4 regions of the Pantoea sp. S-LA4 genome follow, and region 2 is predicted to be linked to each of the others. Evidence: predicted binding sites of a transcription regulator. Region 2 holds the regulator's gene; each other region holds the start of a gene.
What was found. The regulator CRP, encoded in region 2, controls carbon source genes, mostly activating them, when cyclic AMP is high. The targets are predictions, from matches to a motif close to ATGTGANNNNNNTCACAT.
Positions count from the first base shown of each region.

Region 1 (2,206 bases), 1.5 Mb from region 2:
ATGCCACAACATATTCTCAGCTCGCTTGGCGACAGTTTTGGTATTGATCAGATGTTTCGGACCGACGTTTTCAGAGATGGAGTTACCGCCCCATGAACCACAACCCAGCGTCAGAGAAGGTGCCAGTTTAAAGTTGTAGAGGTCGCCGATACCGCCCTGAGAAGCCGGGGTATTGATCAGGATACGTGCGGTCTTCATTTTGTCGCCGAAATAGTGCACGCGCTCAGTCTGGTTGTCCTGGTCAGTATAGAGACAGGAGGTGTGACCGATGCCGCCCATCGCCACCAGTTTTTCCGCTTTATTAACCGCGTCGTGGAAATCTTTCGCCCGGTACATCGCAAGCGTAGGTGACAGTTTTTCGTGGGCAAAAGGCTCAGACTCGTCCACCAGCTGCACTTCACCAATCAGAATCTTGGTGCTCGGAGGAACGGTAATGCCCGCCATCTCAGCAATTTTAAACGCTGGCTGACCGACGATGGCGGCATTCAGGCCACCGTTTTTCAGAATGATGTTCTGCACTGCACTTAACTCAGCACCCTGCAGCATATAGCCGCCGTGACTGGCAAAGCGTTCACGCACCGCATCATAGGCCGAATCAACCACAATCACTGACTGCTCAGAGGCGCAGATCACACCGTTATCGAAGGTTTTCGACATCAGGATAGAGGCGACAGCGCGTTTCACATCGGCTGTTTCATCAATCACTACAGGTGTATTACCGGCACCGACACCGATGGCAGGTTTACCGGAGCTGTAAGCCGCCTTCACCATGCCTGGACCACCGGTTGCCAGAATCAGGTTGATGTCAGGGTGATGCATTAACTGATTAGAGAGCTCAACCGAAGGGGCATCAATCCAGCCGATAATATCTTTAGGTGCGCCGGCCGCGATGGCTGCCTGCAACACGATATCCGCCGCTTTATTGGTGGCGTCTTTGGCACGAGGATGGGGTGAAAAGATAATGCCGTTACGGGTTTTGAGGCTGATCAGGGCTTTAAAAATGGCGGTGGAAGTGGGGTTAGTGGTCGGAACGATACCGCAGATCAAACCAATAGGCTCAGCGATAGTGATGGTACCGAAGGTGTCGTCGGTGGCTAACACACCGCAGGTTTTTTCATCTTTGTAAGCGTTATAGATATATTCAGAAGCAAAATGATTTTTGATCACCTTATCTTCGACGATGCCCATGCCGGATTCGGCAACGGCCATTTTAGCAAGGGGAATTCGGGCATCTGCGGCGGCAAGCGCGGCAGCACGGAAAATGGCGTCAACCTGTTGTTGGGAAAAGTTGGCGTATTCACGCTGTGCTTTTTTTACACGTTCAACCAGTGCATTAAGTTCAGCGACATTAGTAACGGCCATGGTGTTCTCCTGAAGGAAGTTAAACTTTTTTAGTAAACAATCCTGCGTCCTGAGTATAGTCCCGCCTGGCTAGCGCGTCGGATTGGGCCAGAACGCCCGGATTTTCAACTGTTTACTAAACTAGTCTGCTCTCACAGCAGCGATGATGAACATCGATACCGTTAATACTTCCGTTGCGAAAAGATTACCTGGTTTGAGGTAGGGCAATTTTGATGCAGATCAATTTAAACCCAAGCTGACACCTTTCAGCCGCACTTTTCAGCGCCTGCTTGCTAAAACCGGTTACGCCTCTGGGCAGCTGGCTTGCAGCGGCTAAAACCAGCAGCTTTTTATTGTCTGGTAAAATGCGCTAAAACGCAGGGCGATTGGCAGAATAAATAGCTGTCTGCACATCTGGCATCAGGGCGCGTTTTCACTTACATTAGGCGCGTTTTCCTCCCCCGTGGTACGGAGTCTGTCGTGAACCCTGCGCTATTAGATTTATCAGGCTATATAAAATTTTTTGTCGGTCTCTTTGCGCTGGTTAACCCGGTAGGGATTATTCCGGTCTTTATCAGCATGACCCGCTATCAGGGCGTAACTGAGCGTAATAAAACCAATCTGACGGCTAACCTCGCGGTGGCGATCATTCTGTGGACATCGCTGTTTCTCGGCGATGGGATTTTGCATATTTTCGGCATCTCGATTGACTCGTTCCGCATCGCTGGCGGCATCCTGGTGGTCACTATTGCCATGTCGATGATCAGCGGCAAGCTGGGTGAAGATAAGCAGAATAAGCAGGAAAAATCAGAAACCGCGATTCGCGAAAGCGTTGGGGTGGTCCCGCTGGCGCTGCCACTGATGG
Region 1 is NZ_JBTLRC010000002.1:1,894,166-1,896,371, reverse strand. Features, by position in the region: gene adhE (bifunctional acetaldehyde-CoA/alcohol dehydrogenase) at 1-1,362, opposite strand, end outside; gene ACX3P5_RS09735 (YchE family NAAT transporter) at 1,822-2,206, shown strand, end outside.
Region 1: adhE (bifunctional acetaldehyde-CoA/alcohol dehydrogenase) is a predicted target of CRP. The motif match lies at 1,570-1,587, and genes of this name have one in related genera.

Region 2 (2,206 bases):
TGCGCAGCGCCGGCAGCAGCGGCAGACGGCGCTGGCGATCGGCCATCAGGTCACGCTGATAGAGCGGCTTTTGCGTACGCAGCACCCGCGCGATGCGGTTAAAGTGATAAAGACAGAAATTTCCCACCGGATTATCAGGATGCTGGCGGGCAATTTTTTCCAGCGCGCCGAGCTGCTTCTCCATGCCAAACCGATCGGGTAACTGGTGATAGAGAATGTTATCCGCCAGCACCCGTAAGCGGGCCGAGATGGTCTGAGCATTCCAGCGGATCACCGCTTCCGCATGGCTCTGCTCCACCAGTTTCTGCACCTCTTCCGGCTGATGCAGGCTGACCGAGATATGTTCCTGCAGATCCAGCGCCACCTGAAAAGCACGGGTCAGCCGCTTATGGCTGTGATCCCGACTGGCGGACAGCATGTGCATCTGCTGGTAACAGGTGGTGATCAGATCGACCACTTTTTGCTGACGCGCCAGCAGCGGTGGCAGGGCCTTTTCCGGATCGGTCAGCTGGGTCAGCAGGGTATATTTGGCGTCGCAATAGTTGGCCAGTTCACGGTAGATCAGGCTCAGGCTTTCGCGCATCGGCTGCTCTTTCCACAGCCAGAACCAGAACCAGTTAAACAGCCCGTACCACAGCGTGCCGGCGATATAGAGCAGCGGCGGTACGTAGATCGGCATACGGCCAATCAGACTCAGCGTGAAGATGGCGGCGATCAGCGAGCCCGGCAACAGACGGCCGTGCAACGGGCTAATTTCACCGGTGACGCCCAGCAGCAGCGGCATCGCGAACAGAATCAGCGGCAAAGGAATCGCGTGCAGCGTCAGCCACTGAATCAGAAAACTGCCGAGCGCAAACAGGCTGCCGCCAACAATCAGGCGTTTGAAGAAACGTTTATGCGGGGTATCCAGACCGGCGATATTGCAACAGGCGGGGACTAACGAGAACAGCAGACCTTTTTGCAGGTCGCCAGCCAGCCAGCCCAGCGCCACTGGCAGACAGAGCACCAGCGTTTGCCGCAAGGCGTAATTGACTTCAGGATGGTAAATAATTCGACGCCACATCGGCCCAACACAAACAATAACGGCGCGATGTTGCCATCACGCCGTGGGTGACAGGAATTAGCGGGTGCCGTAAACGACGATGGTTTTGCCGTGTGCGGAGATCAGGTTCTGATCTTCCAGCATCTTCAAAATACGGCCCACGGTTTCACGTGAGCAACCAACGATTTGGCCAATTTCCTGACGAGTAATTTTAATTTGCATGCCGTCGGGATGCGTCATGGCATCTGGCTGCTTCGCCAGGTTAAGCAGAGTCTGAGCAATGCGTCCGGTGACGTCGAGGAAAGCGAGGTTACCCACTTTTTCAGACGTAACCTGCAGGCGACGCGCCATCTGCGACGAGAGTCGCATCAGGATATCGGGGTTAACCTGGATCAGCTGACGGAATTTCTTGTAGGAAATCTCCGCCACTTCGCACGCGGTTTTCGCACGTACCCAGGCGCTGCGCTCCTGACCTTCTTCGAACAGGCCAAGCTCGCCAATAAAATCGCCCTGATTCAGGTAAGAAAGAATCATCTCTTTGCCTTCTTCATCTTTAATCAGAACCGCGACGGAACCTTTCACGATGTAGTAAAGCGTTTCTGCTTTTTCACCTTGGTGAATCAGCGTACTTTTGGATGGATACTTGTGAATATGGCAATGGGACAGGAACCATTCGAGTGTAGGGTCTGTTTGCGGTTTGCCGAGAACCATTCGCTATTATCCTCTGTTGTAATCGTGCCCAAAATACAGGGGGCAGTTTTCCCTGTCAGGCGATGAAAGCTTCAAGCGTTTCCCTTACAGGAAATTATTCGGGCTGCATTCGGCGCAGTGCGCATCATTCTTCCCGGCTTCGCCATCGGGTGACGAAAAATATTTTCAGCACTGTTTGTAGCACAGCTTTTGCCGACTGTCTTCTGTTGTCTCGCTTCAGCTAACAGCGGATTTCTCTGGATTGCTGTTTACCAGGCGAAAGCGTACTCTGACGGCAAAACCGCATATTCTGGAGCGAAAATCATGCAGGCAAGAGTGAAATGGGTAGAAGGGCTGACATTCCTCGGTGAGTCGTCGTCCGGCCATCAGGTATTAATGGATGGCAATTCGGGTGATAAAGCGCCCAGCCCAATGGAGATGGTGCTGATGGCGGCGGGCGGATGTAGCGCCATC
Region 2 is NZ_JBTLRC010000002.1:3,400,922-3,403,127, reverse strand. Features, by position in the region: gene ACX3P5_RS16905 (YccS/YhfK family putative transporter) at 1-1,063, opposite strand, end outside; gene crp (cAMP-activated global transcriptional regulator CRP) at 1,121-1,753, opposite strand; gene ACX3P5_RS16895 (OsmC family protein) at 2,057-2,206, shown strand, end outside.

Region 3 (2,206 bases), 450 kb from region 2:
GGGTGCCACAGACAAAATCGCTGGCTGGGGTCGCGGCATAGATTAAGCCGCGTCGGGTAGGGCGCTGACCTGGCGACAGCACTTCGACAATCGCACTGCGACCCGATTTAGCGATCGAGCCGAGCGCTTTTTCCACCACGTTTGCCAGTCCGCCTTTTTTATTACCAGGCGACGGGTTGGCGCTGCGATCGGTCTGCCCCTGATTCAGGTAGTCATCATACCAGGCCATCTCCTCCAGTAAGCGCTTACCAACCTCTTCATTAATGACGCGCGGCGTCAGCAGATGAATCGCATCACGCACCTCAGTGACCTCCGAGAACATCACCGTAGCGCCACAGCGCACCAGCAGATCGGAGGCGAAACCAACCGCAGGATTGGCCGTCACGCCCGAAAAGGCATCGCTGCCGCCGCACTGCATGCCGACAACCAGCTCAGAAGCCGGACAGGTTTCGCGCTGGCGCTGATTCAGTCGCTTCAGGTGTCGCTCGGCGACCTGCAAAATTTCGTCAACCATCGCGCCGAACCCAACCAGCTTCTCATCCTGCAGCCGCACAATGTCATGCTCCTCCAGCGAGATCGGCTGCACGTCTGGCGTGCCGGTCAGCAGCCGTTCCGGCTGTAATTTTTCACAGCCGAGACTGACAATCATCACTTCGCCGCCGAAGTTGGCGTTCAGCGCCAGGTTGTGGATGGTGCGAATCGGCACCACTGCCGCCGGCGCATTGATCGCCACGCCGCAGCCATAAAGATGGTTCAGTGCCACCACGCCATCGACATTGGGATAGCGCGGCAGTAAATCGCGTTCAATCAGCTGTACCACATGGTCAACCACGCCTGCCACGCAGTGTACGCTGGTGGTGATGCCGAGCAGGTTACGGGTGCCGACGCTGCCATCGGCGTTGCGATAGCCTTCAAAGGTATAGCCTTCCAGCGCCGGCAGTTCGGCAGGCACCTGGGTCGCCAGCGGCAGGCTCTCAAGCGGCGGGGCTTCCGGCAGAGCCACCAGCGACTCATCTATCCAGCTCCCTTCGGCGATGTCGCGTAGCGCATAACCGATCACTTCACCGTAGCGCAGAATGGGTGCGCCCTGCGCAATCGCGCTTAGCGCCACTTTATGACCCTGAGGCACATGCTCCGTCAGCGTCAGGCCATCAGCGAAACGGGTGCCGGCGGGCAAGCCCAGGCTGTTGACCACAATCGCGACATTGTCGAGCTCATGGACTTTGATATAGAGCGGTTGTTCGGTTGTAGTAGGGGTCATCGCTCACCTTCCGGTCTGTCGCACCGTACTTTTGCGGTGCGTTGTTGTGATAGTCGCTGTCACAGTTTGCCAGTTTCAGTATAAGGAGGCGCTGCAGGCTGTGCATTGTGCAATTGACCGGCTTTGAAAAGATTTGTCGCGGCGTTTTGGGTCGATTATCCAAAAGCAAGTGAAGAACCTCACAAACAGAGGGGGAAAACGGCTTTCCGGCCTGTTGAGAGGCGGTTATTTACAGGTTCCGTGAGCCATGCCGCAGGATTCTGTGCAAACGCCAAATAATCCAGTAAACATCAATCCTATTCCAGGGCGATGCTCCAATGTCATCGCCGCAGGGTGTTCTTATACTGATTTCCGTTAGCCAAAGTCAGGTTATCCGTCACGACGCTTTACCCATTCTGTCGCAGGTTGCACCGGCCGCGGTTCCCCGGTCAGCACCCTTTACCGGCAGGCTGCCGCAAAACAGTAAGGGTAAAGAAAAGTTTGCCAAAACAAAAAGATCGCCGTGTTTAACCCAACTTCTCTCTGATACCCAACGCGATGTGTATGCAGTCAGAGCGAATGTAGCTCACGCTATATTTCAGGAGTGCATCATGAATAGTTTCAGCCAGACCGCGGAAACGGTGCAGAAGCGCACCAATGCCCGATACTGGATTGTGGTGATGTTATTTATTGTCACCTCATTCAACTACGGCGACCGCGCAACCATTTCGATTGCCGGTTCGGCGATGTCCAAAGATATTGGCCTCGATTCAGTCGGACTGGGTTATATCTTCTCTGCCTTCTCATGGGCGTACGTTATTGGTCAGATTCCGGGCGGCTGGCTGCTCGATCGTTTCGGCTCAAAACGCGTCTATTTCTGGAGCATCTTTACCTGGTCGCTGTTTACCTTCCTGCAAGGGTTCGTCGATCTGTTCAGCGGCTTCGGTATCATCATGTCTCTGTTTA
Region 3 is NZ_JBTLRC010000002.1:2,952,044-2,954,249, reverse strand. Features, by position in the region: gene garD (galactarate dehydratase) at 1-1,261, opposite strand, end outside; gene ACX3P5_RS14670 (MFS transporter) at 1,852-2,206, shown strand, end outside.
Region 3: garD (galactarate dehydratase) is a predicted target of CRP. The motif match lies at 1,429-1,446, and genes of this name have one in related genera.

Region 4 (2,206 bases), 280 kb from region 2:
GGAGTTGGTCTGGCCGATAATCGCCACCCCAACCTGTTTGATGATTTCGCGGAAGCGGTCATCGCTGGGGAAGATATCAAAGCCCGGAATCGCCTCCAGCTTGTCCAGCGTGCCGCCGGTATGACCGAGGCCACGGCCGGAGATCATCGGAATATAGCCGCCGCAGGCGGCCACCATCGGCCCGAGCATCAGTGACGTCACATCGCCGACGCCGCCGGTCGAATGCTTATCCACCACCGGCCCATTCAGGTTGAGCGATTTCCAGTTCAGCACGGTACCGGAATCACGCATCGCCATGGTCAGCGCCACGCGCTCAGGCAGCGTCATGTCGTGGAAATAGATGGTCATCGCCAGCGCGGCGATCTGACCTTCCGAAACGGTGTTATCACGCACACCATTGATGAAGAAGCGAATCTCCTCTTCAGTCAGCGCATGGCCGTCACGTTTTTTGCGAATTATTTCTTGTGGCAGGAACAAGGTAACCCCCTGGTTCAGGGAAATCAGGATGGGGAACAGGCGGTCAGCGACCGCCTGAAAGATCAGTAACCCGCTTTGCTGGTGTCGCTGTCATGACCCAGGGTATTCAGCAGGCTCGCCAGCAGGCTTGATGCACCAAAACGGAAATGACGCGCATCGGCCCAGTCGGCACCCAGCGTCTCTTCCGCCATTTTCAGGTAGAGCGCGGCATCTTCAGCGGTGCGCACGCCACCAGCGGGCTTAAAGCCAACCTGCTGGCTGACGCCTTTATCGCGGATCACGTTCATCATGATCTGCGCCACTTCAGGCGTGGCGTTAACCGGCACTTTACCGGTAGAGGTTTTGATGAAGTCCGCACCGGCATCAATCGCGATTTCAGAGGCCTGACGGATCAGCGCTTCCTGCTTGAGTTCGCCGGTTTCGATGATCACTTTCAGCAGCACATCTGCTTCGGCGCAGGCGGTTTTACAGGCTTTCACCAGATCAAAACCGACCTGGCTGTTGCCGGCAATCAGCGCACGATACGGGAACACCACATCCACTTCATCGGCACCGTAGGCGATCGCCGCGCGGGTTTCTGCCAGCGCAATATCAATGTCGTCATTGCCGTGCGGGAAGTTAGTCACCGTGGCGATGCGGATTTCCGGGGTACCCTGCTCGCGCAGCGTTTTACGGGCAATCGGAATAAAACGCGGATAGATACAGATTGCGGCGGTGTTGCCTGCCGGGGATTTAGCCTGATGACACAGGGCGATCACTTTTGCGTCGGTGTCGTCGTCATTCAGGGTGGTTAAATCCATCAGTTTCAGGGCGCGCAGGGCAAGGTGTTTGATATCGGTCATGAGGCTCTCCAAAGGATCGAGGTGCGATCCACCGGCTGGCCGGCGGAATGTGATAATAATAACAGCGTAACCGGCTTTTTTATGTGCCAGTAGTCACATCAGAATAAGAAAATGATGTAATACTGACATGAAAAACCAGATCTGAGTCGCATATAACGCCATTTAAAGCCCATTATACGCCACCCGATCAAATGTTACTATTATCACATACACCCTGGGGCAAAGGCGATCCGCTAGCGCTGAGCGGGTTGAAGGCGTACGGCAGGGAAAGCGGGATCGAGCTGAAACAGCTGCTGGCTGTTATGCCACAGCGCATCGGCGATCTCTTCAGGGGATTCTTCCCGCAAGGTGCAGAGCGTCTCCCACACCTGGCGCGCCCGTTCTGGCCGGTTTGGCTGGCCCTGAAAGCCTTTCAGCGGCATATCCGGCGCATCGGTTTCCAGCAGCAGCGAAGAGAGCGGCAGCTGCGCCAGCGTCTGACGGGTTTTGCTCGCCCGTTCATAGGTAATGGTGCCGCCGACGCCAATCGCATAGCCGAGTTTAATAAACGCCTGCGCCTGTTGCAGGCTGCCCGCGAAGCCGTGTACTACGCCGCGACGCGGCAGATCGTGACGCCGCAGATGCTGGGCCAGCTTGTCATGGGTACGCCGTGAGTGCAGGATCACCGGCAGCGCATAGCGTTTCGCCAGTTTAAGCTGCGCATCAAGAAAGCGCAGTTGCTTATCAAACTGCGGATCGTCGCGATAGAGATCCAGCCCGATCTCGCCGATCGCCACCAGCTTACGCGGGCGCTGCTGCAGCAACGTCTCCAGCTGATCGAGATGGGCTTCCTGATGCTGCTCAATGGCAATCGGATGCAGCCCAAGCGCGGCGTAGAGCGGAGCATG
Region 4 is NZ_JBTLRC010000002.1:3,116,091-3,118,296, forward strand. Features, by position in the region: gene deoA (thymidine phosphorylase) at 1-477, opposite strand, end outside; gene deoC (deoxyribose-phosphate aldolase) at 540-1,319, opposite strand; gene ACX3P5_RS15455 (TatD family hydrolase) at 1,553-2,206, opposite strand, start outside.
Region 4: deoC (deoxyribose-phosphate aldolase) is a predicted target of CRP. The motif match lies at 1,511-1,528, and genes of this name have one in related genera.